DNA from 3 places in the Bradyrhizobium sp. SUTN9-2 genome. Region 2 is predicted to be linked to each of the others. Evidence: riboswitches for the same ligand, from Rfam matches in the RefSeq annotation. Region 2 holds a riboswitch; each other region holds the start of a gene.
What was found. Region 2 has a riboswitch for cobalamin ahead of XF30_RS26285 (energy-coupling factor ABC transporter permease). Riboswitches for the same ligand answer to the same signal wherever they lie in the genome.
Positions count from the first base shown of each region.

Region 1: linked by a shared signal. The riboswitch ahead of metE (5-methyltetrahydropteroyltriglutamate--homocysteine S-methyltransferase) and the one ahead of XF30_RS26285 (energy-coupling factor ABC transporter permease) in region 2 are both predicted to bind cobalamin.
Region 3: linked by a shared signal. The riboswitch ahead of XF30_RS39250 (5-methyltetrahydropteroyltriglutamate--homocysteine S-methyltransferase) and the one ahead of XF30_RS26285 (energy-coupling factor ABC transporter permease) in region 2 are both predicted to bind cobalamin.

Region 1 is NZ_LAXE01000001.1:2,383,729-2,389,293, forward strand. Features, by position in the region: gene XF30_RS11075 (hypothetical protein) at 207-419, shown strand; gene metE (5-methyltetrahydropteroyltriglutamate--homocysteine S-methyltransferase) at 685-3,018, opposite strand; cobalamin riboswitch at 3,124-3,345, opposite strand; gene XF30_RS39935 (hypothetical protein) at 3,432-3,674, opposite strand; partial or broken gene XF30_RS11090 (mobile mystery protein B) at 4,388-4,976, opposite strand; gene XF30_RS11095 (mobile mystery protein A) at 4,973-5,425, opposite strand.
Region 2 is NZ_LAXE01000001.1:5,663,423-5,675,868, forward strand. Features, by position in the region: gene cobT (nicotinate-nucleotide--dimethylbenzimidazole phosphoribosyltransferase) at 1-1,004, opposite strand, end outside; gene cobF (precorrin-6A synthase (deacetylating)) at 1,010-1,759, opposite strand; gene XF30_RS26285 (energy-coupling factor ABC transporter permease) at 1,805-2,482, opposite strand; cobalamin riboswitch at 2,520-2,738, opposite strand; gene cobA (uroporphyrinogen-III C-methyltransferase) at 2,784-3,515, opposite strand; gene XF30_RS26295 (cobyrinic acid a,c-diamide synthase CobB) at 3,512-4,822, opposite strand; gene cobM (precorrin-4 C(11)-methyltransferase) at 4,822-5,604, opposite strand; gene XF30_RS26305 (cobalamin biosynthesis protein) at 5,601-5,969, opposite strand; gene cbiE (precorrin-6y C5,15-methyltransferase (decarboxylating) subunit CbiE) at 5,966-7,147, opposite strand; gene XF30_RS26315 (cobalt-precorrin-6A reductase) at 7,146-7,892, shown strand; gene cobJ (precorrin-3B C(17)-methyltransferase) at 7,868-8,602, opposite strand; gene XF30_RS26325 (precorrin-2 C(20)-methyltransferase) at 8,599-9,330, opposite strand; gene XF30_RS26330 (precorrin-8X methylmutase) at 9,333-9,962, opposite strand; gene cobG (precorrin-3B synthase) at 9,962-11,125, opposite strand; gene cobN (cobaltochelatase subunit CobN) at 11,122-12,446, opposite strand, start outside.
Region 3 is NZ_LAXE01000001.1:2,565,307-2,577,139, forward strand. Features, by position in the region: gene XF30_RS11705 (FkbM family methyltransferase) at 308-955, shown strand; gene XF30_RS11710 (acyl-CoA dehydrogenase family protein) at 1,953-3,119, opposite strand; partial or broken gene XF30_RS11715 (carbonic anhydrase) at 5,002-5,746, opposite strand; gene XF30_RS11720 (thermonuclease family protein) at 5,755-6,510, opposite strand; gene XF30_RS11730 (nodulate formation efficiency C protein) at 8,264-8,986, opposite strand; gene XF30_RS38045 (hypothetical protein) at 9,578-9,847, opposite strand; cobalamin riboswitch at 9,986-10,187, shown strand; partial or broken gene XF30_RS39250 (5-methyltetrahydropteroyltriglutamate--homocysteine S-methyltransferase) at 10,291-11,213, shown strand; partial or broken gene XF30_RS39255 (5-methyltetrahydropteroyltriglutamate--homocysteine S-methyltransferase) at 11,541-11,833, shown strand, end outside.

The DNA.
Region 1 (5,565 bases), 3.3 Mb from region 2:
TGCTACGGAGTATGAAATAGATCATATGGCTTGCCGGGAGGGCTGCTATATGGTCGCCTTTACCGGGTTGGCGAAATATTTCACTTAAGCCTTTTTCACCCGGAGCTTCTTGGCGATGAAGCCACAGCGGCTCCCGGCTGCGGCCTTTGTGCTGCTACCGCGATCTCATCGGCAACCTGCAACGCCATCATCGCGACGGAGGACATATGCCCAAGGAAAATTGCCTGATTGTTCGTGCTGCCGGGAAACAACTGGATCTGTTGAGGGGCGAGGCCGCGCGCATCGCGAAAGCGGCCAACGTGGGCTGGTGGACTGATCGTGCGGAGGTCGGCACTAGGTTTTGCTTTGAGGATGCCGAAGCCAGAAACTCATTCGCACTTATTTGCGACAGCTTCAACATTGCCAGCCGAGAAGGCTAGCTAGAAAAATCCTGCCGACCTGTGGCCGGCGGGAGTTGAGAGTTGGAGATCTAGCGACCGGACTTCCATGACCGCTGAGATGCCGCCAGCTGAGTTGGACTTCGGCGTGGCAAGCGGCCGGAGGTGATCGTCTTGTCGCAGTCCAGGGGCTGCCCACCATCGACAAATTGACGTGATAAGGCTTGCCGCTGTCAAAAGGGGGGTAAAGTGCATCGGCAGTCTCCCTTGCGGAATTAGGGCCTTGACGATCTAGCTTGCGGCCACATCAAGACGCCTTGCGAAGTTCGCGCGCGGCCGCGACCATGTTGACGAGCGCCGGGCGAACTTCCTCCCAACTGCGCGTCTTCAGACCGCAGTCCGGATTGATCCAGAGCTGCGAGTCCGACAGCCGCTTTCGGGCGAGGGTCATCAGCTCTTTCATCTCGGTGGTATCAGGCACGCGCGGCGAGTGGATATCGTAGATGCCGGGACCGATGTCGTTCGGATATTTGAAGCTGGTGAACGCGTCGAGCAGCTCCATCTTCGAGCGCGAGGTCTCGAGCGAGATGACATCGGCGTCCATTGCCGCGATCGCGTCGATGATAGCGTTGAACTCCGAATAGCACATGTGGGTGTGGATCTGCGTGGCGTCGGCAACGCCCGTGGAGCAGATGCGGAAGCTCTCCACCGCCCAGTCGAGATAGGTTTTCCAGTCGGACCGGCGCAGCGGAAGGCCTTCGCGAAGCGCGGCTTCGTCGATCTGGATCATGGTCGCGCCGGCCTTTTCGAGATCGGTGACCTCGTCGCGGAGCGCGAGCGCAATCTGGCGGCAGGCTTCGCTGCGCGGCATGTCGTCACGGACGAAAGACCAGTTCAGGATCGTCACCGGCCCGGTCAGCATCGCCTTCATCGGCTTCTTGGTCAGCGATTGCGAATAACGCCACCATTCCACAGTCATCGGCTTCGGCCGGGAGACGTCGCCGAACAGGATCGGCGGACGAACGCAACGGGAGCCATAGGACTGCACCCAGGCATGTTGGGTGAAGACGAATCCGGAGAGCTGCTCGCCGAAATACTGCACCATGTCGTTGCGCTCGAACTCACCGTGCACGAGTACGTCGAGGCCAATCTCCTCCTGCCAGCGTACTGTGCGGGCGGTTTCCTCCTTGAGGAATTGCTCATACTGTGCGTCGCTCAGCTTACCCTTGGCATGTGCAGCCCGGGCGTTGCGGACGTCGGCCGTCTGCGGGAACGAGCCAATCGTCGTGGTCGGGAAGGCGGGCAAACCGAAGCGCTTGCGCTGAACCTCGGCACGGCTTGCAAAGGCGCTCTTGCGGCTGCGCATCGCCGGGTCGATCGCGGCCAGCCGCTTGGCGACGGCTGCATCGTGGATTTTGGGCGAGGTCTTCCGCGCGGTCGCTGCACGCTCGGACGCACCGAGAGCGTTGGCGACGCCCGTATCGCCGGCAAGCGCCCTGGCCAGGATCGACAGCTCACCGATCTTCTGCACCGAGAAGGAGAGCCAGCTCTTCACGTCGGGATCGAGAGCAGTCTCAAGCTCCAGGTTGATCGGAATATGTAGCATCGAGCAGGACGGCGCGATCTGAACGCGCCCCTCGCCGAGCTTTGCGACGACCGGCTTGAGCCGGTCGACCAGCGCCGGAAGGTTGGAACGCCAAACGTTGCGGCCGTCAATGACGCCGAGTGAGATGACGAGATCTGAGCGGATGCTGGATGCGGCGATCTGGCTCAACTGATGCGGCGCACGGACGAGATCGACATGCAGACCGGCCACTGGCAGTGCCAGCGCGGTTGCCAGATTGTCGCCGATGGCGCCGAAATACGTCGTCAGCATGATCTTGATGCCAGGGACCTCTTGGGCGAACCGCGCATAGGCGCGCCGGAGTGCGCCTCTTGCTGCATCGTCGAGGTCGAGCACGAGGCAGGGCTCGTCGATTTGCACCCATTCGGCCCCGCGTCTGGCGAGCTCCTGGAGCACCTCGACATAGACGGGTACGAGGCTTTCGAGCAGCGAAACCGGATCGAATGATGCATCGGCACTTTTGCCGAGTTTCAGGAACGTGACCGGACCGACAAGAACCGGGCGCGTCTGATACCCGAGTGCCTTGGCCTCATCATATTCCTCGATCGCCTTGCGGGAGGAGAACTTGAAGGTCTGGCCCATCTGAAACTCGGGGACCATGTAGTGGTAGTTGGTGTCGAACCACTTGGTCATTTCCTGCGCGGCTGCGCCGTGGCCGTGATGCGTGTGACCGCAGCTGGCGTCTTGTTCCTCGCCTTGCGAGCCTCGCGCCATCGCGAAATAGGTCTTGAGTGATACGGGGCCACCCTTCCAGCCGTAGGCCTCAGGAATGGCGCCGACCATGACGCTCGTGTCCAGCACCTGATCGTAGAACGAGAAGTCGTTGGACGGAATGATGGTCGCACCGAGCGACTTCTGACGGGCCCAATTGGCTGTGCGGAGGCCGAACGCAGTTTCGAGCAGTTGTTGCTGGCTCGTTTTGCCGGCCCAGTAGCTTTCGAGCGCGGTCTTGAGTTCGCGACGCGGCCCAATACGGGGCGTGCCGAGTGTAGCAACCGGAAGAGAGAGAGAAGACATAGCTTTAACCCCATTGTGGTGGGGGCAAAAGGCCATGGCGGGCGCTGGCAGGGCAGCCGCGAATGCGGCAGCTGCTTGGCGTCCCACCGGGACACCCCGCCCGTGGACGATTACGTTATCGGGGCAGGTCTCCTGGCTCGCGGGTCATCGCCTGCATCCGGCCTTCCCGAAGCTTGCGCTTCAGTGACACTGATGGATGTGGGCTCACCGCTTACAGTTGCGGGGGCAGCGCCGGCGTTGCGACGGTTCGAATAACCGAACGCGCACCGGCTTCCCTCTTAGCTCCGGGTCAAGCGGACCCGGAGAACCTCGACAGCTCCGATTATCTGCAATGGGGTGCCGGCGTCAACCTCTCTACGTTCACTTCCACTGCGGCATGCCGTCCGGAACGATTGTTTGCACGATCAATGAATTCAACGCTTCATGATCGCAAAATCCGATCGTTGCACAGCGTTACGCACTGGTTGCACCCGGTTGACTACCTTGTGTGTGCCGCCGTCACGTGCAATCGCTACATTAAGTTTTGCTTGTGCCTTGTTGGCCATACGTAAGGAGGACAATGGCCAAATCACCAGCGCGTAACCCATGGCTTCAAATTCAGCAGTAGTAAAGAGTGGCGTCTTTCCAAATTCCGTCAATTTCGCAAGCAGTGGCACGCCAGGCATTCGCTCGCGAAGACGCGGAACATTTCCGCTGAATGCAAGGTGTCAGGGAAGATCGCGTCCGCCTGCCTCTATGTAAAACTTGGCGCGGGTGACCGCGCCGTCGAGCTCTTTTGGCGGCCGCGTCCATTCTGGCAATGATCACGAGATCGCAACGGGCCTTTTGAAGCAGCGGCAACCTTCTCCGCCATATCGTGCGCGTCGACACTCTTCTTGTCGTTCTAGTGGGCACAATTGTTGGTCAGAATCTGGATCTTCCAGATGCAGAGCGGCCGCGCCGGAATTCTCCAGCCGCATATGATGCGCCGAAGCCACATGGTCGCGGAATTGAGGTAGAGCAGACACAATAGAATTCCCGAAATCGCGCGCTACCTTGCATCAGGAGGCGAAGGCGCGCCCGCCAACACCTGATGTAGTGCTCGTGGAAATTGAAATTGACGACGGGTTTTATCGATAGTGCACAAAACGGTCAAATTGCTCTGGCGGTGTTATTGCGCTACCTTGCGCGGATAGCCGTTGTCTTCGTGTAGTGCCAAGGCGCTGACGTAATTCTAAAATCTGACCTTTGCCTACATTGAGCGGACGGTCTTCGGACGAAAACCCCATCCTGCTCCCGTCAAAGTTTTTCATTACCGAACCCATCATTGCCGAGCTAGCTAAGGTAAGCGCTGATTTGGCCAGGATTTGCCAGATGTGGACTGGTCAGTTTATGACCGCGCGAAAGCAACAAGTGGTGCAAGATCATGGTTGTCAGCCGCCTGAAGTGCCGCAATGTAGGCCGTGCGCACAGTGCTGGCTGTCTGCAAGTCGGCGCCGCCCCATGTGAAGCGTTAGCCGCCAAGCTGCACGATCAACACATCAGCAGCCAGTCGTGACCAACGGCCGTTGCCGTTTGGAAACGGATGTACGGATACGAGGCGGTGATGGAAGCGAACGGCAAGTTCGTCCGGTGGGTAGGTGTTGTTTTCGACCCAATACCTTGCGTCGTCGAGGACCTGATGCAGCGAAATTTCGATCAGATGGCGCGACGCCGAGATTGCGCTCCGTCGTTCGGAATTTTCCAGCCCAGCGCCAGACGCGTTCGAACATGCGCCGGTGCAAGCTCTTGAGAAAACTTTCTCGAGTCGCAACTTTCCGGCGGCCGAATGCCCAACGGTTTGCCGTGGCGATATTCTGCTGCTCAAGTTCGTTTAATTCGCTGCGCATAGTAATGTGCGTTGGGATTAGATCTTCGCACTCCTGGGGCGTCAGCGGTGTCGCGTGATCGTCGGCGACGTGCAGATCAGTATTAGTCATTCATCATCCCAGAGACGCGCGGGGCGTTTCAATAAATCCTCGATCGCTTGCTCCCGAAGCGCGCGGGCAGCCTGATTGTTCTCCACAGCCTGGTCCTCAAGCCGCATCGTTTGTTCGATGGCTCGTGATTGCCGCTCGGCGATATCGGCAGCTCGCTTGGTGACGACTTCTGCGAGGGGGCGCTCGGGTACAAGCACATAGACCAACCGGCAGCCGAGGGCCTCAGCCGCGCGTTGAAGCGTATTGAGGGTTACACTGCCGCCTTGCTCGGATTTTTCAAGTTCCACAATGCGTGGCTGCGAAACGCCCAGCCTCTTGGCATATTGGGCGGTGGTCATGCCGAGCGCGTCGCGGATCGCGCGAATCCAGCCCTTGGAAGGGCGCTGGGCGTGCGAGAGCGCTCGGAGCGTGGCGAAGCGGCGGTCGAGATGGCAGATGGCGTCTTTCACGCGATAAGATATAGCATATAATCAGTTGATAAGCTCATAAGATATAACTTATGGAAAGCTCAGTTAGCAATAAGATGTGCCTTATAAAGTAGTATTCAGACAGTAAGGGGATATCTTATTCAAATAGCGCGACCTTTATT
Region 2 (12,446 bases):
TTGTGAAGTGCGCAGGCCGAGCGCACCAGCGGCAGCGCGATCGCGGCACCCGATCCCTCGCCGAGCCTGAGATCGAGGCTGATCAGCGGCTGCACGTTCAGCGCGCGCAACACCAGCCGATGTCCCTGCTCCGCCGATTGATGCGAGGGCAACAGGAACGGCTGGCAGGACGGGTTGAGGCGCACTGCTGCCAGCGCCGCCACCGAGACGATGAAGCCGTCGAGCAACACGGGAATGCGGCGTTGCGCAGCCGCAATGATCGCCCCCGAGATCGCCGCGATCTCGAGGCCGCCGACCGCGCACAGGATCTTCTCGACCGCGGCTCCGGCGACGCCGTGGCGCGCGATCGCCGCATCAATCACCCGCGCCTTGTGCGCGCGGCCGGCCGCATCGACGCCGGTGCCGCTGCCCGCGATCTCCCCGGCGCTCACACCGAGCAGGCTCGCAGCAATCGCCGCCGACGTCGTGGTGTTGCCGATCCCCATCTCGCCGAAGATCAAGAGATCAGGCCGGCCGGCCTCGGCGCGCACCACCGCGCGCTGCCCGGCCTCGAAGGCGAAGGCCAATTCCGCCGGCGTGAGCGCGGCCTCGACACTGAAATCGCGGGTGCCGCTGCGCGGCTTGTCGGTGACGATTCCCGCGATCTGCGCCTCGGCCAGCGTGCCGGCGTCGACCACCTCGAGGCTCGAACCCAGCTCGCGCGCCAGCACCGAGATCGCGGCGCCACCGGCAGCAAAATTCGTCATCATCGCGATGGTGACGGCTTGCGGATAGGCCGACACGCCCTGCGCGACGATGCCGTGGTCGCCGGCGAAGATGATGATCGGCACCCGCGCGGCGCGTGGTTGCTCGGTGGCCTGCAGGCCCGCAAGCTCGATTGCGAGCTGCTCGAGCCGGCCGAGCGCGCCGGTCGGCTTCGTCAGTTGCGCCTGCCGCGCAATGGCCGCCTCGCGATGAACAGCGGAGACCTCGGGGCAGTTCTGGGTAACCCATTCGGGAAGCATGCTGCTCAACGCCTGCGTTTGATGATGTAGCTGTCCATGATCCAGCCGTGCCGTTCGCGTGCGTCCTGCCGCACGGCGGCAATGCGCGCGCCCAGTTCAGCCAGCGCGCCGGACATGATGATCTGATCGGGCATGCCGAGATAGGCACCCCACCAGATCTGCAGGCCTTCTGGATCCAGCGATTGGAACGCCGTGCCGCCATTGAGCATCACGACGACGGTATCGACGCCCTGCGGCCAGCCGCCTTCGCGCAAGCGCCGCCCCGTCGTGACCAGAAACGGCTCGCCGATGTCGTTGAGCGGCAGCGCATGCGCCGCGCACAGCGCCTGGATCGAGGTGATCCCAGGCACGACCTCGATTGTCGGCAATGGATCGAGCCGCCGCGCAATGCGCAGCGAAGAATCATAGAGCGAAGGATCGCCCCAGATCAGCAGCGCGACCTTGCCCTCATCTTCGAGATGCCCAGCGATCGTCTGCGACCAAATCGCGGCCACCGCATCGTGCCAATCGTCGACGCCCTTGCGGTAGTCCGCCTCGGTCGCATCGCGCACGGGAAGATCGAATTCGGCGATGCGCGTCGTTTTGTTGGTGAGCACAGCGGCGCAGATCGTTCGCCTGAGATCGGCGAGATCGGATTTCGTAGTCCCCTTGCGCGGGATCAGGATGAGATCGGCGGCGTTGATGGCGTCAACGGCGGCGCGCGTGAGCTGCGCGGGATCGCCGCAACCGATGCCGATCAGAGAGAGCGTTAGCATCGCGAGCGCGATGGGCGGCCACACCGGCCGCCCATCGCTGATCTCTTACGCCGCGTTGTGCAGGCGCGGGGTGACGAGGCCGGGCGCGGTGACGCCGCGCAGCGACTTCGCCAGCGCCAGCACCGCGAGATCGGCGAGCGGTTCGATCACGATCACCAGCGCATAAGCGGCAGCGAACGTCCCGACGCTGGCGAGATTGCTCATCGCAAAGCCGGAGCCATAGAGCGCCCAGAACGCCACCCATGCGATCACGCCGGCCTGGTAGGTCGTCGAAAGCGCCAGCGCCTGACCGTACTTCAAATCGACATAGGCGGTGTTGCGGGCAATGATCCGCTTGGCGATCGCCTGGATCGCGAACAGCGGCACCAGAAGCGTGGTGACGTTCATGCCGTATTGCGGCAGATCGACTGGCTCCAGCAGCATGCCCTGAAGCAGCAGGCCAAATGCAAGGCCGAAGGCGGCGGGCGCAGCACCAAAGAGCAGGAACAAGGTCGAGCCGAGGATGAAGTGCACCTCTGATACCCCAACCGGAAAGTGCGGCAGGATCTCGAAGAAGACGAAGACGAGAGCGGTGGTGGCCAGTGTCCGCGCCGCGAACGAGCCGGCGCCCTGCTCGCGCACGGTCTCGACCGCGAGCTTCAAGGCAACGCCGCCTGCGGCGATGCCGGTTGCGTAACTCAACACGAGCTTGGCGCCCGTCACGATCCCGGGTTCGATATGCATGGCTCAATTCCTTTCCGCCGTCACACCCGACGGCCTTGGCCTCAATACGTGCACGGCCGGTCTCCTGGCTCGCGGTTCACTGGGTTCTCCGGCCTTCCCGGACCTTGCGGTCCAGTGGCGGTTCGGAGGCCCTCACCGCTTACAGTCGCGGGGGCGGCTGGGGTTTTGGGCGCCGCAACTGGGTCCGCCCATCCCCATTCCCGATTATGCTCCGGCGCTTTGCGCCGCGTCGAGCACCATGCCGCTCTTGTGTGCCCCTTTCGTATCGCGGGCGTCAAGGGGCGAACCGCTGCCGGAGCCGTCATGCCGGATATTCTCCCGCCAGCGCGCCAATCAGGATGACGGCCGCAGTGGAAGCGGCGCCGCCGCGCCCAAGCTGCTCGGCGAGCTCGGCAATCGTGGTGCGGACCAGCCGTTCGTCGGGACGCCCGAGAGATTCGGCGAACAGCGCCGGAGTGCTGGGAGCGAGGCCGTGCGCGATCAATTTTGCGGCAAGCGCCGGAAAGGTGCGCCGGCCCATATAGACCACGGTCGTGGCCTCGGGGTCGGCCAGTGCCGCCCAATTCAGATTGGGCGGCAGCTCGCCCGTGACGTCAGCGCCGGTGATGAACTGCACCCGGCGGGAGGTATACCGGCGGGTCAGGGGAATGCCGGCCTGGGCGGCGGCGACACAGGCGGAGGTGACGCCGGGAACGATCTCGTAGCCGATGCCGGCCTCGCGCAGCGTCTCGATCTCCTCCTCCAGCCGGCCGAAAATGCCGGCATCGCCGGACTTGAGCCGCACCACGCGCGCGCCGGTTGCGGCATAGTCGACCAGGAGACGGTTGACGTGGTGCTGCTTGGTCGAAGGACGCCCGGCCCGCTTTCCCACCGCAACGAGATTGGCGCCGGGCCGTGCGAGATCGAGGATCGCGCCGGAGGCAAGATCGTCATAAAGCACGACGTCGGCCTCGCGCAGCCGCGTGGCGCCCTTCACCGTGAGGAGTTCGGGATCGCCCGGACCGGCGGAAACGAAAGAGACAAAACCGCTCACCGGTCCTCCGCGATCAGATGGAAGAACGTGCCGGTGGCATGGCCACGGCGCGAGCCGGTTTCGGCAATGACCGCGCCAGTGGCATCGTGCACGACCGCGAGCGGCGTATCGGGCTGGGCGAGGATCGTCGAATAGTGGAACTCGTGGCCGCGCAGGCGCGCGCCAGGCTGATGCCCCGGCATCGGCGCAGCCAGTTCAGCAAGACGATAGCCGAGATGCATGCGGCGCTTGGCAAAGCTGGTCTCGAGGCCAAGCAGCCCCGCCATCTCATGGCTGATACCGTCGGCGTCGGTCAGGCCTGCGCCCAGCACCATATAGCCTCCGCATTCGCCATGCACCGGCCGCGTCTCGGCGAAAGCGCGCAAGCCGCTGCGAAAGCGCGCATTGGCCGCGATCTTTCCTGCATGAAGCTCGGGATAGCCGCCGGGCAGCCAACACACGTTGGCGCTCGCATCGGGCGCTTCATCGGCCAGCGGCGAGAACGGCACGATCTCGGCGCCCGCCGCGCGCCAGGCTTCCAGCATATGCGGATAGACGAACGAGAACGCCGCATCGCGCGCCAGCGCGATGCGCTGGCCGGGCGGCCTCACGTTCAAGCCGTTCGCCACAGCTTGCGGCGACCATTGGCCTGCCGAGTGGAGCACCGCATCGAGATCGACGTGCTCGGCGACAAAGCGCGCGGCCTCGTCGATCAGCTTGCCGATCTCGGCCTGCTCCTCGGCCTGCACGAGACCGAGATGCCGCTTCGGCAGGCTGATCTCGGCATGGCGCGGCAGCGCGCCGAACACTTTGATACCGGCCTCGTTCAGCGCGCGCCGCACCAGATCCTCATGGCGCGGGCTGGCGACGCGATTGAGCACGACGCCCGCAAGGCGCACGCCGGCGCGGTAATCGCGAAGGCCGCCGGCGATCGCTGCCGCAGTCTGCGCCTGGCCGGAGGGATCGATCACCAGAACCACCGGCCAACCCAGCATCTCCGCGATATCAGCGGTCGCTCCCGTGCCGGAGACACCGCGCGCAGCGACACCGTCGAACAGGCCCATCGATCCCTCGGCGAGCACGACATCTGCATCGCCGCCACGGCTGACGAGATGCGCGATGGTGCTGCGATCCATCGCCCAGCTGTCGACGTTGACCGAGGCGCGTTCCGTGGCCGCGGCGTGGAAGGCGGGATCGATATAGTCGGGGCCGCTCTTGAAGCACTGCACGTTCAAGCCGCGCTTGCGCCAGGCGCGGGCGAGCGCCAGCGTCAGCGTCGTCTTGCCGACGCCGGAGGCCGGCGCGGAGATGACAAGGCTCGCCGGCATCACGACGCCTCCGGAAAGCGCGGCTCGGCACCGACGGGCCGGTAGCGGCGGTCGTAATCGGCGGCATAGAGACGGCTCTCGTCAAAATCGGCAGCGCCAAGCGTCTTGCCGACCAGGATCAGCGCCGTGCGCTCCATCTCGCCACCCACGAACGCATCGAGCGTTGCGAGCGTCGCACGCACGATGCGCTGCTCCGGCCAGCTCGCGCGCCAGACGATCGCGACCGGGCAATCCGCGCCGTAATGCGGCGTCAGCTCGGCGACGACCTGGTCGAGCAGATGGATCGACAGGTGGATCGCGAGCACCGCGCCGGTCGCAGCGAACGCGGCGAGCTTCTCGCCCTCGGGCATCGCGCTGGCACGGCCCGGCGTGCGCGTCAGCACGACCGTCTGAGCAAGACCGGGCAGCGTCAGCTCAGCCTCCAGCGCGGCCGCGGCAGCCGAGAACGAGGGAACGCCGGGTGTCACCGAGTAGGGAATCCCGAGCGCACGCAAACGGCGGAGCTGCTCGCCCATCGCCGACCAGATTGAGAGATCGCCGGAATGCAGCCGCGCGACATCCAGGCCTGCCGCATGCGCGGCTGCGATCTCGGCGATGATCTCGTCGAGCGACATTGGCGCGGTGTTGACGATACGTGCGCCGGGCGGGCAATGCGCCAACACGCCCTCCGGCACCAGCGAGCCGGCATAGAGACAAACCGGACTGGCCGCGATCAGGTCGCGGCCGCGCAACGTCAGCAGATCGGGCGCGCCCGGCCCGGCGCCGATGAAATGCACGGTCATGGGCCGTCTCCTTCGGCAATCGCCGCGGTCGCGGTGCGATCCTGCGAGACAACCCGTGCTGCAATCAACCGCGCGCGCGGACCGGCGACCGCGAGCGCAGCAGCCTCGGCTACAGATCCGGTGCCAAATTTCTCCGCGATGAGCTTCGATTGCGTGGGCGTGTCGATGCCGGCCAGTGTCGCGACCGGAACGGCCCTGATCGGCACGCCGCATTCGCGTGCGAGCTGCTTCAGCGCCTCGGTATCGGCCTTGTCGCTGACGGTTGCCATCGCCGCAAGCCCTTCCGCACCGCCCGCAGCGAGCAGCGCTTCGCGCAACGAAGCCAGCGTCACATCGCGCTTGAAGCCGAGTCCGGCGACCTTCATCGGACCACACTCCACTGCACCACGGGGCGTGCTGCTTCCCACGACCGATAGCGGCCGAGCGGAGCGGCATGAGAAATTTCGGCTCTCATAAGCTCGCCACCATGGCGCTGATGTAGCTCGCTGAGCAACGCTTCCGTTTCCAGCGTGACCGAGTGTGCGACGAGCCGCGCTCCGAGCGAGAGCCGCGACCAGATCGCATCAAATAACACTTCGTCGAGACCACCGCCAATGAAGACGGCATCCGGCGCTTCCAACCCGGCAAGAGCTTCCGGTGCCCTGCCCGTGACGATTGTGATCCGATGTGCCAGACCGAAGGCGGCTGCATTCTTGCGAATGTTCGCGACGCGATCCTCGCGCGCTTCGACTGCACTCGCCGTCCCACCACACAGCGCCCACTCCACGGAGATCGAGCCTGAACCTGCGCCGATATCCCACAACCGTTCGCCGGGCCGCGGCGCCAACGCCGAGAGCGCGAGCGCACGTACCGGCCGCTTGGTGATCTGGCCGTCATGCATGAAGAGGTCGTCCGATAATCCCGAACTGCGGGGCATCCCCTGTCCGCCCTTCGCCTCGACGGCGACGGTGACCAGGTTTCCGGCGAGATCACCGGCAAGACTATCGGCGCGATATTCTGTGACGCTTTCGCGCGGGCCACCGAGGGCGGCGAGCATCCAGAAGGCCGAGGCGCCCCACCCGCGCTCGCTCAACCACCTAGCCAGATCGCCAGCCGCTTTCCCATCGCGCACGAGACAGATGATGCGCGCCCCTCGCGCCAGATGCGGACCGAGACGCTCGAACGGTGCGGCGTGAAGCCCGAGGCAGACGGTGGATTCGAGTCGCCAGCCCAGCCGCGCGGCGGCGAGCGAGAAGGTGGACGGAGCAGGATGCGCGATCCACTCGTCGCCACCGAGCTTCTCGGCGAGGCTTGCGCCGGCGCCATGCCAGAACGGATCGCCGGAGGCGAGCACCACCGTCGGCCGATCGCGGCAGCTCAGCACGACATCCGCATCGAACGGCACCGGCCATGGACGACCTCGGCTGCCAATTTCGGCAAGCGCAAGATGGCGCTCGCCGCCGAACACGGTGTCGGCCTTGGCAAGCGCCTTTCGGCTTGCCTCCGACAGCCCGGCAAGGCCATCTTCGCCGATACCGATGATGGTCAGCCAGGGATCAGACATGATTCGCGCCCTCATTCTGGGCGGAACGGCCGATGCGAGCCTGCTCGCCGCGGAGATCGCGCGCGCCGGCATCGATGCCGTCTATTCCTATGGCGGCCGCACCCGCGCGCCCGCCGATCAGCCGCTGCCGACGCGCATCGGCGGGTTTGGCGGCGTGAGCGGGCTGGCCGACTACATCCGCCGCGAAGGCATCACGCATGTCATCGACGCGACGCATCCGTTCGCTGCCGAAATGAGCCGTCATGCGGTCGAGGCCTGCGCGGACACCAATGCGCCGCTGATCGCGCTGGAGCGCGCGCCCTGGACCAGGGTGTCCGGCGACAACTGGATCGAGGTCGCCGACGTCAACGCCGCCGTTGCGGCCCTGCCCGAGGTGCCGACAAACGTGTTCCTCGCCATCGGCCGTCAGCACATCGCGCCGTTCGCGGCCAAGCCGCAACATGCCTACACGCTGCGTTTCGTCGATCCGCCCGAAGCGTCGCTGCCCTTCGCGGCCGATGTGATCGTATCGCGTGGCCCCTTCACCCTCGACGGCGAGTTGGAGATGCTGCACACGCGCGGCATCGCCTGGATCGTCGCCCGCAATTCCGGCGGCGACGGCGCACGCGCGAAGATCGACGCGGCGCGCATGCTCGGCCTGCCCGTAATCATGATCTCGCGACCAGAGCTGCCCGAGCGCCAAAGGGTCGAGAGTGTCACTGACGTGATGCAATGGCTCGGTCATTCTGCCCGCCTCGGCGCATAGACCCAGCGGCCGACGCGGCGCGTCTGCGAGTTGCCGAGGATCACCAGCGTGCGCATGTCGGCCATCTCGGGCGTCGCCTGGTTCAGCGTCACGATCTCGATCTTTTCATCGGCCGCGCTGATCGCGCGCGCGAAGATCATGAGACGCTCGCCGCAGCCGGCTTCGCGAAGCAGCGCAAGCGCACGGCCGAATCCTTCCGGGCGGCTGGCCGAGCGCGGGTTGTACATCGCGATGGCAAAATCGGCTTCCGCCGCGAGGCGCAGGCGTTTCTCGATCACTGCCCACGGCTTGAGATTGTCGGAGAGGTTGATCGCGCAGAAATCATGGCCGAGCGGCGCGCCGGCACGCGCGGCGGCCGCCAGCATCGCGGTGACGCCGGGCAGCACACGGATCGAAAGCTCACGAAATTCCGGCGCCTGCTCGAGCGCCTCGAATACGGCGGATGCCATCGCGAACACGCCGGGATCGCCAGAAGAGACGACGACGACCTGACCGCCTTCGGCGGCAAGCCGCAGGGCTTCGCTCGCGCGTTGCAGCTCTTCGCGATTGTCGGATGGATGCAGAGTGAGCCCAGGCCGCGGCGGCACGCGCGCGACATAGGGCGCATAGCCCAGAATGTCGGTCGCCGTCGCAAGCGCGGCGGAAACTTCCGGCGTCACCAGCGCGTCGCTGCCCGGCCCGAGGCCCGCGATGGTCAGTGTGCCTGTCATTCGGCGGCATCCAGATGCCGGCCCTTGCCGTGCACGAGCACGATCGCGAAATAGGGACAGTCAGCCGCATCGATCTCGGCGAGCCGCACCACGCGCTCGCCTGGCATGGTGCCACGCTCAACCAGCCAGGCATCGGCGAGCCGCCCGGCGGAGCTGAGCGCGCGGCGCACTTTTGCGAGATTGCGGCCGGTCTTCATGACGACCAGTGCATCGGAATCGCGCATGCGCCGTTCGAGCTCGGCCTCGGGCAGCGTGCCCATCAGCACCGTCGTCACGTCGTCGCCGAGCGCGATCGGCCGGCCGACGCCGTTCCAGCAACCGACCATGCCGGGAATGCCGGCGATAACCTCGATCTCGACGCGGCCCTGCAGGCGCGTGTGCAGATGCATGAACGATCCGTAAAAGTAGGGATCGCCCTCGCACAGCACGACGACGTCGACGGCGCGCGAAAGCCGCGCCAGGCGCTCGGCCCATTCGTCATAGAAACCTGCGAGCAGTTGCACGTATTCGGGGCTGTCGAAAGCAATCTCGGTCGTAACCGGATATTCCATTGGATATTCGGTAACGCCCGCAGCCAGCATGCCCTCGACGATGCGGCGCGCCTGACCGGACCTGCCCTTCTTGCGAAAATAGGCGACGTGGCTGGCGCCCCGCACCGTACGATCGGCACGCACGCTCATCAGATCAGGATCGCCGGGGCCGAGACCGCAGCAGATGATGCGTCCCATGGCTATTCGCTCCGGCTTGCCAGCGCGTTCACGGCAGCAACCGTGATGGCGGAGCCGCCGAGGCGGCCTTCGACGGTGAGCGCCGGTGCCGGCGGATCGACCATCAGCGCGGCCTTGGATTCGGCCGCGCCGACGAAGCCGACCGGACAGCCGATGATCGCAGCCGGCCGCGGGCAGTCGCGATCCTCCAGCATGTTGAGCAGATGAAACAGCGCGGTCGGTGCATTGCCGATCGCGATGATCGCGCCATCAAGATGCGGCCGCCACAGCTCCAGGGCCGCGGCCGAGCGCGTGTTGCGCATGGACTGCGCCAGCGCGGGCACGGCGGGATCGCCGAGCGTGCAGATCACGGCATTGGCCGCGGGCAACCTCGCGCGCGTAATGCCTTCGGACACCATGCGCGCGTCGCACAGGATCGGCGCGCCCTTCTGCAAGGCCGCGCGCGCGGCAATCGCCATATCAGGGGTGAAACGGATATGCGCCTCGAGGCCGACCATGCCGGCGGCATGGATCATCCGCACCACCACCTGCTCCTCGTCCGACGTGAAGCGCGCGAGATCGGCCTCGGCCCGGATGGTGGCAAAGGATTGCCGGTAGATCACAGCGCCGTCGGTCTCGTAGGTGTGCGGCATCAGTTCCCTCCGACCAGGATGGAGGGATCGCTGACGATGTCGGCGCCGTTCAGCCCGCGCAGGACCGGCGCGTCGCGGGTCGAGCCGTCGCGGACGAGATCGAACCCGGCGCGCGTCGCAATCAGGGTAACCGCAGCCGCGCCGGAATGGGCGCAGCCCTTGCCGCAGCCGGAGACGTGGAGTCGCGCGTCGGCGGGGATGCTCGGCGCCAGCGCCGCGGCCAGCGCGCGCGTATCGGCATGGGCCTCGCGGCAGCGCGGCGCGCCGCTGCAGGCGATGACGCGCAGCGCCGGATCATGGGGCCTGGTGATGAGCCCCGCCGCGCTCGGCATCTCGCGCTTGCCCTCGCTCAGCACCATCCGCCAGGGCGTCATGCGCAGCGCATGGCCGCAAGCAGAGAATTGATGCAGCGTCGCGTGCAGCATCTGCCCGAACGCCACCCCGACCATTGCGCCTTGCGGATAGTGCCCGGGACGCACCGCGGCCATCACCGGCGCAGGCTCGGTCTCGCCGCGCAAGGATTGAGGCAACACGGCGCCGGATGCGATGTGGGCTGCCATGCGCCCTCGCCCGCCGTTTGCACCGCCGGAGATGATGAACCAGCTTGCGAGCGCCAGCGCCGCGCTCACGGCCTGTCCGCGTTCAACGGAACGACCGAGCTTGGCGCCATCGGCCCGCACCAGGAGACCGCCCGAGCGGTCGCGCTCGATGCGGATGTCGGCGGAATCGCCGGCGAGAACACGCGACCGCCCGTCATCGATGGCGAAGCCGAACTTGGTGGGAAGCGCCAGGCCAGAATCGGCAAGCGCCTCCTCGAGCTCCGCGGCGAGCGACTGCGTTTCGTCGCCGTTGCTCCAGAACGGCGTCACCAGGATGTTGCGCCTGGCTTCGATGTCGGCGTCGGGATCGAGCAGCGCCAGTTGCGCCAGACCATCGAGCAACGGCCGATGGCCGTCCTCCTGAACGCCCCTGATCTGCAGATTGGCCCGGCTCGTGACGTCGATTAGACCGTTGCCGAAGCGCTCGGCGAGTTCCGCAAGCCCGGAGATTTGTGGTGCTTCAAGGCGTCCCCCGAACGGACGCACGCGCACCACGAGCCCGTCGCCCGATTGCATCGGGCGCAGCGCGCCGGGACACCAACCCTTGACCGTGGTCGCGCTCATGAGGCCTCCCGCAGCGCCGCTGCAATCGAATTGCGGCGGGTTCGCCAGAGCGAGGCTTCGCGCAGGCGCGTGAAGCAGGTTTCCATCGCGGCGAGTGCGGACGGATTTTCGTGCGCCATGAAGGCGCGGACGTCGTCGTTGCCGAGTGTCGCGTCGTAATAGAGGTCGAACAGATGCGGCGGCACCGCGCCGGCGAGATGCGCGAAGGCGGCCATGTGCTCCAGCGTCGCGGTGATCTCGGCGGCGCCGCGGAAACCGTGGCGCATCATGCCGGAGATCCAGGCCGGATTGGCCGCCCGTGCGCGAACGACGCGCGAGATCTCTTCCGTCAGCGTGCGCGCATGCGGCTCGCCGGGCCGCGTCGCATCGAGGTGATAGAGCGACGGCACGCCTGCGCCGAGGTTCGCGGCTGCCGCGGCGATGCCTGCCTCATGCGCGGCATAATCGGCGGCCAGCAGCAGATCGGTTTCGGGCAAGTCCTGGACGTGGACAAAAGCGTCGGCGGACGCGAGACGCTGTTCGATACCTGCGCGATCCGGCTGCATCGCGCCATCGGCAGAGAACGCCCAGGACGATGCCGACAGCCACGCTTCGCCTGCGGCCTCGCGCGTGTCCGGCGTGAAGGCATCCGGGATCGCCGAGAGCCCGACGCCGTATTGTCCGGGCCGCGGCGCGAACACGCGGGACGCACGCTGGCGATAGGGATTCTCATCGCCCTCGTCCTCGCGCGCGGCGAGCGCCTCGGCGGCGGCTTCGAACAATTGCGCCAGCCCTGCGAAGACATCGCGGAACAGGCCGGATACGCGCAGCGTGACGTCGATGCGCGGACGGCCGAGCTCGGCCGGGGCGATGATGTCGTAACCGGTGACACGGCCGGAAGCGTGATCCCAGCGCGGCGCGAGGCCGGCCAGATGCAACGCCATCGCGAACTCTTCGCCTGCGGTGCGCATCGTCGCCGAGCCCCAGAGATCCACCACGAGGCCCTTCGGCCAGTCGCCGTGATTCTGCAGATGACGGCGCAACAGCTCTTCGGCGAGTTTTATCCCCTGCGCATGCGCCGACGGCGTCGGCACCGCACGCGGGTCGACGGCGAAGAGGTTGCGCCCTGTCGGCAGCACATCCTGACGCCCGCGATACGGGGAGCCCGACGGCCCGGGGGCAACGCGTTTTCCGGCGAGCACGGAACGCAATGCATCGCGCTCCGCTTCGCCGCAGGCACCGCGGCCGAACACGTGCAGGCCATCGCCGAACTGGCTCTCCTTGAGATCGCAGACGAAGCGGTCGATCCGCGGGATGGCTTCGGCCGGTGCGGCCATTGCAT
Region 3 (11,833 bases), 3.1 Mb from region 2:
GGCAGAGCACATTCGGCGCAATTGTCGATATCCAACAGGTGACGCTCAAAGGAAGGCGGTCTTCGGCAACTTGAAAGAGCCAATACGACGATCTGGCTCACTGAGGCCGCGCGTTCCGACGATAAGTTCGAGAATTGCATCGGGATGGATAACCTCTCAGTTTGATGTCGATGGCATCCAAACAGCTGTCGTGGATCAAAAGGACTGACTGACAAATGAAGCTTATACCTTGATATACATTGTGCAGCGGCTTCTGGCGTGTGATGTCGAAATTCACCAAATCTCCGCGCACCATGGAAAAGCAGCTGTGTCGTCCGTAGAAGTACATCAGCACATCATCTCACTTCTTAAGAAGCCGAATCCAGTCATCCTGGATATCGGCTGCAATGACGGGACTGATACGCAAAAGTTCCTAGAACTCTGCCCGCAACCCCAGCTCTACTGCTTTGAGCCGGACCCCAGAGCGATCGCGCGCTTCAAGAAGAAGCTCGGCCCATCCCTCAATAGGGTGAAGCTGTTTGAAATAGCCATCAGTGATCGAAACGGGACGATCGACTTCTACCCCAGCAATGCAGATGGCGATGCAAAGGATTGGGACCTATCCGGTTCAATACGCCGTCCGAAGAACCATCTTACCGAGTACGATTGGGTCCGGTTTGATCATCCTGTCTCGGTTGAAACACGGCGGCTGGACGACTGGTGCAGCGAAGCTAAGCTGGACGGAGTCGATTTTATTTGGATGGACGTTCAGGGAGCCGAAGCCGACGTTATCGCCGGCGGTATGCGGACGTTCAGCAACACGCGTTTCATCTACACCGAGTATAGTGACCGCGAGCTCTACGAAGGGCAGTTGTCATTGCAAGCCATTCTTAACTTATTGCCATCCTTTGAAGTGGCGGCTCACTATCCGCGCGCAGTGGAAGGTGATGTATTGCTCAAAAATGCGCGCGCCTAGCGGCTCATATCGAGCGTCTCATTCATGACCTGACCAGCGGACTCCGTGCTGGCCACAGCTGCACAACGGTGATCGTCAAGCGGCTATCGTGAGCTGGACAGGCAGTGCGGTTTGTCCATTGGGCCGGCGTGCATGTCGACCGACCCATTGGGAGCGGCCAGCGCCATGGCGGTGCTGGGGTCCACGCGGCCCGGAGGAAGGCAGGCCGTGCGGCTACCGTGGCGATCGAACCGTAGCAGCACGGGCTCGCGCGCTCTTGGCGCCGCTACGTCGGACCCGCTCGACCGACACTCGCCAGGATCTAATGCCGATCACGCCGAATCTGATCGCGCGGCTTCACCGGCGCAGCCAAAACTAGGTCCGGCTTGCCGATATCACTCCATCCTAAACGCATAGGGCTCGCTGTATTGGCTGCCGCCATGGAACTCATCAGCCGCAAGATAGCCGGCCGGGCGAAGCGCGACCTCATGAAGGCCGAAGCGTCTTTTCCGCGCCGTCGTTGCCAATTCGCCAGCAGCGGGCAAGAGTGGATTGATCGACTTTCCGATCGGGCGTATACAGTACGCGCAGGCTAAGGTCGCACGGCCGCTGCCAGCGCTTGCGTGCCCGCATCGATGAGCCGCAAGGGTGAATGCTAGGATAATGCGCCATTGAGAGCTTCTTCCGCACCGTGCGCCACAAACGGCAAGTAGGCAATCGGTGCGAGAGTCCCGCTAGCGCGTGATTTGGAGAGTTCGTGAGTTGAACCGCGAGCCGTTTCGCATAAGTTCAGGTGTATCCTGCTCGGTAACGTCGATGATTGAGGGGCTAAGAGGCTATAAGGACTCGTATGTTTGGACAACGAACGGGTAGTCCAGGATATGTAGCGGGATCCTTTGCCCTGCGGTGTCTTTGTTCAAATTGAAACAAGGGGCCACGCCCTCAGCGGCAGGCCACTCATCGCGCAAGTTCAGTAATCCGTTGGCGTGGCGTGTGGCTTGCCCGTGCGTGACCAACTTTATGGAAAGCCCGGCTGTATTGCACTTCCCAGAAGGGCGCGGCCAGCGCTCTGGAGCGTTCCCTCGTTTAAAGCTGCGTGCTGGGCAACCACGAAGCTGTCGCACATGGCCCGTGCTAGATTACTGGCGTTATAGAGCGCCTCAGTTCCAGCCAGACCGCTGGCAATTCTGCAGACCTCAGCGCCCTGCCGCGCGGCGTTCGTCGCCGCGAGCCGCATTAGCGTCGTGGTGCCAAGATTTACCTCACCCTTGAGCGCTTCCTTCCACAGCTCCTCGGTGGCGTCGTAAAAGAAAGAACGAGCGGAACGTAGCATCGCTTCGGCTTTGGCGATTTCAAGCTGCACATAGCCGCGCTCAGCCATCACGGGCGCTCCAGTGATCGAGGCACGGGTTGCGGCCATGGCGATCACCTCGTCTATTGCAGAACGCGCAATCCCGATGCCAACAATCGCATGCGCCTGCGCGGCGAAGGCGACGGATGGATAACAATAGAGCGGCCCATCAAGTGTCGGCGGACCGCCGCGGATCAACGTCCATTCCTCTGGCACAATGACGTCGCTGACGACGACGTCGTGGCTTCCGGTGCCTTGCAGTCCGATGACGTCCCAATTGGGCCGAATTGTCACCTTCTCGGCCGGCATCACCGCTACACGCGGAAGATCACCGCTCGGATCGTCTTCCAACGTGATACCAACTCCTATCAAATCCGCCTCTGGCGAGCCGCTAGCGAATGGCCACACGCCGTTCACGATAAGTCCCTTGGCGCATCGCTTAGCGGGTTGGAGTGGGAAAAGCGCACCCGCCAACACCACGTCAGGTCCATTGGCGTACACTTTGCGAAGCGTGTCGTCCGGAAGAGCAGCGAGGTAGCGAGCTCCATCCCCGAAGCTGGCGACCCAACCGGCGGAGCCGTCGGCCTCGGAAATGCGCTCCACCAGCCGACAAAAATCGGCCGGCGTTCGCTCCTCGCCGCCGAATCGCTTGGCAGCCATAGCCCGATAGACGCCGACGCGTCTGAAACTGTCGATGATTTCTTTTGGAATCTTCTGCGTGCGGCTAAACTCGTTGCGACGCGCACGGATCTCGACGAGTAGCGGCGACAGATTAGCCCAGGTCGCAGCCGCGGCGTGGGTTCTGGAAGTCACCGTTTCTGGTGGAGCGTTCATAGATCATCCTCCGTGTCTTGAGCCGGTCATCGCCGCGCGTCATTCATATGGGCGCCGCATGGCAAGGCCAGGTGATTTGGCCCCGCTGGACGGCGTTCTCAAAGCAGTCGCACTTGATATCGAGTCCATGAGATCGGACACGGTAGCTTCCCAAACTTGTGCGGCCGGACGCCTGACCGAGATATAGCTGTCGCCCTGCCATTGGGGCTGACCGGCAAAGCAGCCGATAGGCTGCGGCGGGATCGATCCGCGTTTGTCGAACTGAATCTCCGGCGGTCGATCGGGGCATGCGGTGCATGTCGTTTCCACATGAACGTGTGGTCACACTTGTGACAGGCCGGGTCGAACCACGTTTGGAATTCTTGAGTTGTGCTTGGGAGAGCGCCCAAGCCTGCGGTCTCTTGCCCGTCTTCCCAGCAATTGACGTGCCATCAAGCATAGCTGCCGGCTTTGTCTGAACTGCGCGAGATCACTCCGCCGTGCCGTGCCAGCGCAATGCTCTTGCGCTCCGGTTTGCTTTTAGGCACAAGATGTCCTTAACAGGCCGCGAAGAAAACCACAGAGGCGGACCGCGACCGCCACCAACCCGGTTCAACGTTCCTGCTTAAGCTTAAGTCCGGCTCCGGTCTCCTGAGGTTTACCAACAGCCCAAATGTGCTGCTCCTGCGACTGCTGGTGAGCGCTTGCTTAGAAGCAGAGTTCAAGAACGCAGGTGTTCGTGAAACGCACGGCGGCTCCGGACGCAATTGCACGATCAACTCCGCGTTCGAGGTGACTGCAAGAGTGGTCCGCTCATGCGAGCGAAGACGAAGCGTTACGAACAGGTTTCGGTGGCTTTCCGGGCTTGCCAGCGACAGAGGAGTCTGGCCACGTTCTGACATACCGAACGCAAGTTCGAGCACATTCCTGACTGGCCGACCCTCTTGCGGCCGGTGGCGCCTCTTTCTTCGGCGATCTACCAATGCTTGCAGCCTTCCGAGCTTGCCAAATTCGTGCGACAACTATGCGCGCACCACGAGCTTTGTGACAGACCAGGCACGACACGTTTTGAAGCTAGTGCTCTGTTCCCACTAAGCGAATCCGTGCTTGAAGGGCCTGATTGTGGAAGCGCGGTTACCAGATGCTCTCCGGCCTGTAGGCGCGGTGCGCGCGCTGAAACATGGCTGTTGTCGCACCGAATTGACCTGCGCAGATAGAACAAGAAACCTGCTAAGTCTCGCCGCGACTTAGAACCTACCAGCCCCCGCGTAAAGGCGACGCACTTTGTAAGCTTCGAGTTTCTTCTCGTGCCGAGCTCGTCATGGAGGACGGCGAACGAGACCATCTAGCGAATGATTGATGCGCGGCTGGTTTTCCGATGGTCCCGGTCACCAAATGGCTCATGCAGGAGGGCTGTCTGGTACGGATACAGGTAGCATGTTGCTTTACAGCCCGGCCGGGCAGTCATGCTGGTTGTTCTGTGTGATCCCTCAGCCCTGGCTGAGCTCGGTTATAAAAGCATGACCGAGGATGCATTACCCAATCGGAGACGAGAAGCTCTCGGGATCGTCGCGTGCTCTGGAGTTCAGAGCCTGCAATGCTTCGCATTGCAATCTGCTACCCGAACCACCTCCATTGGGTTGGCGGCTCAATCAGGAGGCATGAATGCTGCCGGACGCGCTATGTGTGTTTCTTGTTGCTGGCCGCGCGTTGCCAACATGAGTGCGTAAAACACGAGAAGAATTAAGAGGCCGCGCATATCTAGGAGTCCTGAAGCGATGACAATTGTAGAGCGGATAGTATCCGGGCGTATTTGTGGTAGACGTTGGACCAACAATATTGCGCGGATCTGAAGCGATGTATCAGGCGGCAGACGATTGCCGGGAGCGTGAAGGCGCTAGCATCAGCTCACGATATCGACCTTGCCGGTGTCGATCCGATACAGGCCCCCGACGACCTTCAGTCGGTTCTGCTCGACTGCGCCGTTCAGAATTGGACCTGTCCGATTTCAATTTGTTGACGTTATCGATCACATTTTGTCGGGTTGCTTGGGCGATCCCGTCGCCGGCTTGGTCGCGAGATGCTTTCACTGCAGGAGAAAGTGCAGTTACCAGGGATAAAATGTGCCCCGGCGGCCGCTTATCTTCATGGAGCGACTTGATCGTGGCGTCTATCGCACCGCAATGATCGTGGCCAAGTACGAGGATCAGCGGCGTGTTGAGTATGGCAACCGCGTATTCCATACTGGCGAGCGTATCATCGTTAGCGAAGTTACCGGCCACGCGGCAGACAAACAGATCACCTAATCCGCTGTCGAAGACAAGTTCGGGGACCACGCGGGAGTCGGCGCAGCTCAGAACCGCTGCATATGGATTTTGTCCTTCAACCAAGACCGGCCGCTCGCGGCTGAAATTGTCGGCTCGTGGTGCGCCCTGGACATAACGATCGTTCCCCTTCAGCAACCGATTCAGGGCAGCATCTGGCGAGAGCAGGTTGTTTGGCTTGGGCGGGCCTTTTGCTTCCTTCGCATCGACAATCTTACTGCCGAACCGCAGGAAAACTGTCGAAACAGCGAACAGCAACAGTGACCGGCGCGAACGCGCGTGCCTGGTTAAATGGTGCATGTCTTGAGAATGGGCTGCTTTCATGTGTCGCCTCATCGCACGGCCTTACGCCACCCGGTGGCGTCGGCTTCCGCTTCGCTGCAGAGCCAGCGTCCACCGCGCGTCTTCGTCATGTCGAGTTGTTCGTAACCGGGTTGCCCTGGCAGGTAGTAAATGCGCTCGCCTCTGCGCTCGACAGTGCCTTTTATCAGGCACTCGGGCGACGGCGGTTCCGATAGCAAGACGGATCCAAGCAGAACTTCCTGAGCGTCGACCGGAACCGACGTCGCGCCCACGATAATCGTGCCCCGATTGCGGCGAGGCCAGTCCCAGGGCGCGATGAATGCGCCGGACCACAGTCCCGCATTGGCTGTGCTCGCCACCAACTCATAGACAATGTAGCTATGGTGAGATGCACCAGCCGATAGCGCCAAGCCTGAGCGTACCATCCAGGCGTTTACATCCTCGCCTTCGATGAAGCAGCTGCCGAGGGCTCGCCGATACTCATCGACTCTTTCGGTATGGCAATCCCACGTTCGCCCATTCGAATGCTTGATGAGCTCGTCGCGAACAGCTACGCCGCAGGCCCATTTCCGGCCCTGTGCGTCGAGGCAAATCTGATCCGTCTCAGGAGCTTCGATGCCTGAGAGCCGGACGTTTGTTTTCTCGATCTCGATCGTATTGCCATCGAGGATGCGCGGAGCACCGCTGAGTGTCACGGCGAAAACCGGAGATGTGATGAGAGCGATCAATACGAACATACTTCCGGGGTGCTTCATCCCGACAATAACCTTTCGCTCCTGATCCATGTTCACGCACGATCCGGTGCCGATACATTCGATTGCTCGACCGCAGATGTCCGTTCGGCTTTCGATGTGTGCTTTATGAGAGCCTGGCGTGAGTTCGAAGCTACGACCTGACGCTGCGTAAGGATCAAGAGATTTGTTTCCGTGTGCGTGCGGCGGTATCTTTCGATCATCGACGCCTCTCTTACCCTGAACGCGCTGTACCCTCTGCACCTGAGGAGGAGATCCTCGTGGCGCCGAACTCGAGATGCCAGACAAACCCGAGCCTTGGAAGGCTGTGCTACCTCTTTGCAAAAGTGAGGACCATGAAGCGTCGGTGCTTGCGGCGGAGTCAGGCTTGGAGGAGCAACCTTGCGATGGTTGATGACGACTTCCATCAGCAAACCGGACAGTTCCGACGAGGGCGATGAATTCGCCCCAAAAGTCGTGTCACGAAAAAGATCCTCAAAAATGATCTGGTCTGACTCGCTCTGGCCTGTGTAGGCAAAGTACGCGACGGAGTTCAGCCTCAATGCTCGCCGCATAGATGAAGCGTTCTTTCGAGAAAATCGCGGAAATCCGGTACCTTCTCACGCCGAGCCATATGATCGTTGCTACCAATCGCACTGTGGCATTTGGCTCCTCCGCGCTGCACCATAGGTCGTTGGTGCTACCGCCCATCCATTTGCACAAGAACTGAATTGTTTATGACTCAGGCAGCGCTACGGGCGGCCGCTATTGGTCGTGACGGTTCCTGCGATCTCGAGTGGCTTACCCAGGAACGCTAGCATCAGCGCCCGTTTGCTCCAGGAATTGGAACGGCTGCGATATGGAGCCGCGCTTTGCCGTGGATGCTCCGGGCGTGCGCAAGCTGCCCACGTGTTCGGACAATCGCGAGTGCCATCCTGATGCAATTCAGTGTGAGGGTTCAGTCCACAATACGCGTTTGCCCATGGCGCACGCGGGGCGAATAGCTCTGGTACGGTTTAGCCGACTCAAGCTACACATCATTCTTCAGCACCTCACTAATAATGGGAATGACATGGTCGCAGTCGTTCGGGAAGTATCGGTCTCATCTTAAGCGCTTGAAGTAGATGGTCAGCTCAGAGCGGAATTCGCAACCAAAGACGGTGCCACGGCAGGTGGAGCAGAACTAAAGAAGCGGTTTCCCAAGCTTAGAATCCGGGTCTATGACGTGCAGACAAATCAGTGCGAGGAAATCTAGAGCCGAGTCAGTGGCGCTCGACGTTCTGCGTACAGCTCCGGAGCTTCCCGGCCTGCGACTCGGAAATGGGCAGGCGCTCAGCGGGTATGCCGGGCTTGCTACCAGTGTAACTTCCTCGCCCATTTCGTCTCGGCATCGGTTCCTAGGGCCGGGTCAAAGTCGCTACGCTCACGCTCCTGCGCACGTCACGCAGTCACGCGACGTGCGGAGCACACACGCCGAATCGGCCCGGGCCCGAGGCATCCCCCAGCGCTCTAGCGAAGAATGCATGAGAGCTGGTGCCCGCACAACTTGGTTGCTCTCACTGGGTGGAGTGCAGGCGGGCAAACCACATCTCGCAAACTAGTGCGCCGCTGAGCTCGACACCTGGCGGAAAAGCGCCATCGTGCTGCTCGACCTTTCGTGAGGCGGGCCGAAATGCTGCAAGAAGGGCAGGCGCACTGTTGCGGAGCCGTAAACATCACAACTGCAGACCGCGTATGTCTTGCAGGTGGTACGAGGCGTTCGACCGTACGGCAGCTGCGGTCCGATGTTGCTTTGCGCGACCGTCTACTAAGGCCTTCGGTCTCCTAAGTCTTCCTCTTCCTTTGGCTCGGTGCGTTGGAACCAGGATCCCGGAGGAAATTTAGCGATCCGCTTGGCAAAGGAGGATTGTGGCTCCCAATCTTGGCCTTCGCTCTTCTCGAAAGTGATGACCCCGTTGTGTGTAAAATAACGTGGTCCTTGGAGATCGCAATTCACCAAGAGCAGAATACGCCACAGATCGCCTTTCTCGTTCGGCTTGTCATTCCGCTTCGGTAAGTAGTCTACCCCAACAGGTTCAATGATAGTGCAGCGGCCTTGCCCTAGAAGATCGCCGAGCCGGCCTTGCGGCGTAGTCACAAAGTTGAAGTTAGTCGGATCATGCAGAAAGCGAAGATTTGCGTTCCTTTCACCATCTGCGACTTCTCTGGCGATCAACGAGAGCGCTAGGGCGCGCCAGCCCAATTCCATGGGCTTCGCATAGGTTGACGCCAGTTCAGTCGTGCCGTCGAGCGCAACTTTCCAGGTGATAGCGTACTGTTCGTCTGATTTGTTGTCTCGGTGCCTGGTCCATGAAACGAAAACATAGTCGTTTTCGCCAAGTTCAACGACGCCCCACATCTGAGGGACGAACTGTGCCACCTTCGAGACATTGGAGATAATTTGTTCTACCGTCTCACCATCTTGCGCTCGCCAAGTTGACTTGAGTCTTTCGACAACTGGGATGTCGCTTGCGCGAATACTGTTGCTCATGGTCGCCGGCCAGGCTAGGCAGATTAGAAGTCCGCTCAGGCAACGCCATAGCGCGGGTCTTCCCGACATTCTCTTCATAACCCTCGGCCTATCGCGTTTCATCCGTACATCTTTCAAAGCGGGCCAACCTCGAACCTGCTAGGAGCGAGCGAGCCCAAGAAGTTTACGGAAACGCGTCGGGGCACCCGCGGCTATCCCGTGCGGGCAGGCGCTCCCCTCTATGTCACGCGCCGCTAACTTCCCTACCCAGCGACAGCGTCAATTGGCTGAGCTGGACATGCCCAGCGGGAGAGACTGGGCATGTTCGAGGGGCTTGCATTCTTCGTGCCAGGCAGCAGGCGGAGATTTGCACGGGTGTTATGTCATTCTTGTCGACTTTCCGACCTGCGCACGTTCGATGTTTCCATTCAGTGTATCGGCCGTAGCTTGTGCATCCTTGTCCCGCACTCGATAGTTTGCGGAAGAGGTAAACGCCTCGATGCCAAGTGCCTAATGAGAATCGGCAGTGCGTTTGCCGTCCTTGAACCGTGTGGTTCGCTGTCGTTGCCGTCGGCATTCGATCTACATGATGGCTGGGGACACGAAGCCGACTTAATCGACAAACTTTGAAGCGTGGCTGGCACGCAAATCAACCTGCTCGCCGCGTATGTTTCTAGATTGCGCCGGTTGCCTTGACGTATTCAATGCGGATCCTCTAGTTGAGAAAATAGCTGGCCAGCCGACGTGCTGGGCGAACCGCTGGAAATCGGAAGCCGCATCGAATGCATTCTGCTCGAAACGGCGGTAATTCTCGCCGCGCAGGCTGGTTTTGTCGGGTTCATTGATGGGGCCGCCTCGCCTCAAGGCAGCTCCGATGCTCACTCCGACATCTGGCAAGGGTACTTGCGATTGCAGCAGCTCTGTTTAGAGAATCATAGAAATGCACGGTTATTCGCCGAGTAGATGTCACAGAGTAGCTTGGCACATAATCTGAGAGGTTGACGGAAGAGTCCTCCTGCCGATAATCGAAGTCGTCGAGGTTCTCCGAATCCCACTTGATCCGGAGCTAAGAGGGAAGCCGGTGCAAATTCCGGCGCTGCCCCCGCAACTGTGAGCGGCGAGCTACTGTCCAACGATGTCACTGAAGCCCGCACGGCTTTGGGAAGGCCGACAGCAGCGATGACCAGCGAGCCAGGAGACCTGCCCCGACGATATATATTGGTCCACGGGCGGGGTGTCTCGGTGGTGCGCCAAGCAGCCGTCGCACGCGCGACTTCTTCTGCCTGCGTCCGCCATGGCCTTTGTCCCCAACAGGGGTTAAAACTATGTCTCTTCTCTCTCTTCCGGTTGCTACGCTCGGAACGCCACGCATCGGTCCAAGGCGTGAGCTCAAACTGTCTCTCGAGAGCTACTGGGCGGGAAAGATCAGCGAGCAGCAATTGCTTGAGGACGCATCCGGCCTGCGCGCCGCGAACTGGGCTCGTCAGAAATCTCTCGGCGTCACGATCATTCCGTCGAATGACTTCTCGCTGTATGATCAGGTGCTCGATACAAGTGTCATGGTTGGTGCTGTCCCGGAGATCTGCGCCTCGAAAGGAGAATACATTTCCCTCAAGACGTACTTCGCCATGGCTCGCGGATCACAATGCGACGACCAGGATGCGAGTTGCGGTCTCGGCCCACGGGGGTCTCGCGCACCCGCGCAGGAAATGACTAAGTGGTTTGATACCAACTACCACTACATGGTTCCCGAGTTTCACAAGGGACAGGCGTTCAGACTTTGCTCTCGCAAACCCATCGAGAGTATGAGGAAGCAAAGGCTCTCGGCTTTCAGACCCGCCCTGTCCTGATCGGGCCCGTCACATTCCTAAAGCTCGGCAAGAGTGCCGATAGCGCGTTCCAGCCCCTGTCCCTATTAGATAATTTGATACCGGTCTATATCGAGGTTCTGCATGAATTGGTCGAACGAGGGGCAAGTTGGGTTCAGTTTGACGAGCCCTGCCTGGTCCTTGATCTGAACGAAGCGGTACGAAAATCATTGTTACATGCCTATAACCGGTTCGCAAAGGAGGGACCGGCTATCAAGATCATGGTTGCCAGCTATTTCGGCGACCTAGGCGACAATTTGGATACCGCCTTGAGCCTCCCAGTTTCGGGTCTGCACGTTGATCTGGTTCGAGCGCCAGAGTTGTTGGATCAGATCGTCGCTGTCGGTCGAAGTGATCTCGTCACGTCGCTCGGTGTCATCGACGGCCGGAATGTGTGGCGATCCAACTTGTCGTCGCTCCGTCGGCGGTTGGAGCCCGCGATTGCGAAGCTCGGCAAGCACCGTGTACAGCTCGCTCCATCCTGCTCGCTGCTTCATGTGCCGGTCGATGTTGAACTCGAGACCGGGCTCGCGTCTGACGTCAAGAGCTGGCTTGCTTTCTCTGTTCAGAAGATGCGTGAGCTTGCGATCCTGGCGCGAGCACTCGCTGGCGACCAAAATGTCGGGCTCGCTCTTGCCGATTCGGAATGCGCTGCGACTGCCCGCTGGACTTCGCCGAAGATCCATGATGCCAATGTCGCTGCCCGGATGAGGGCGATCGACCAGACGATACGCCGGCGCACAAGCCCGTTTGCCCGTCGTTCCGAGATCCAAAGGGCACGCTTTGGACTACCTGCGTTTCCCACCACGACGATCGGATCCTTTCCGCAGACCACAGAAGTCAGAAATGCGCGGGCGGCGCATGCGCGAGGCGCGTTGAGCGACGAACAATACGATAGGTTCATCAAGGAGGAGATAGCCCGCGCCGTACGTTGGCAGGAGGACATCGGTCTTGACGTCCTCGTGCACGGCGAATTTGAGCGCAATGACATGGTGCAGTA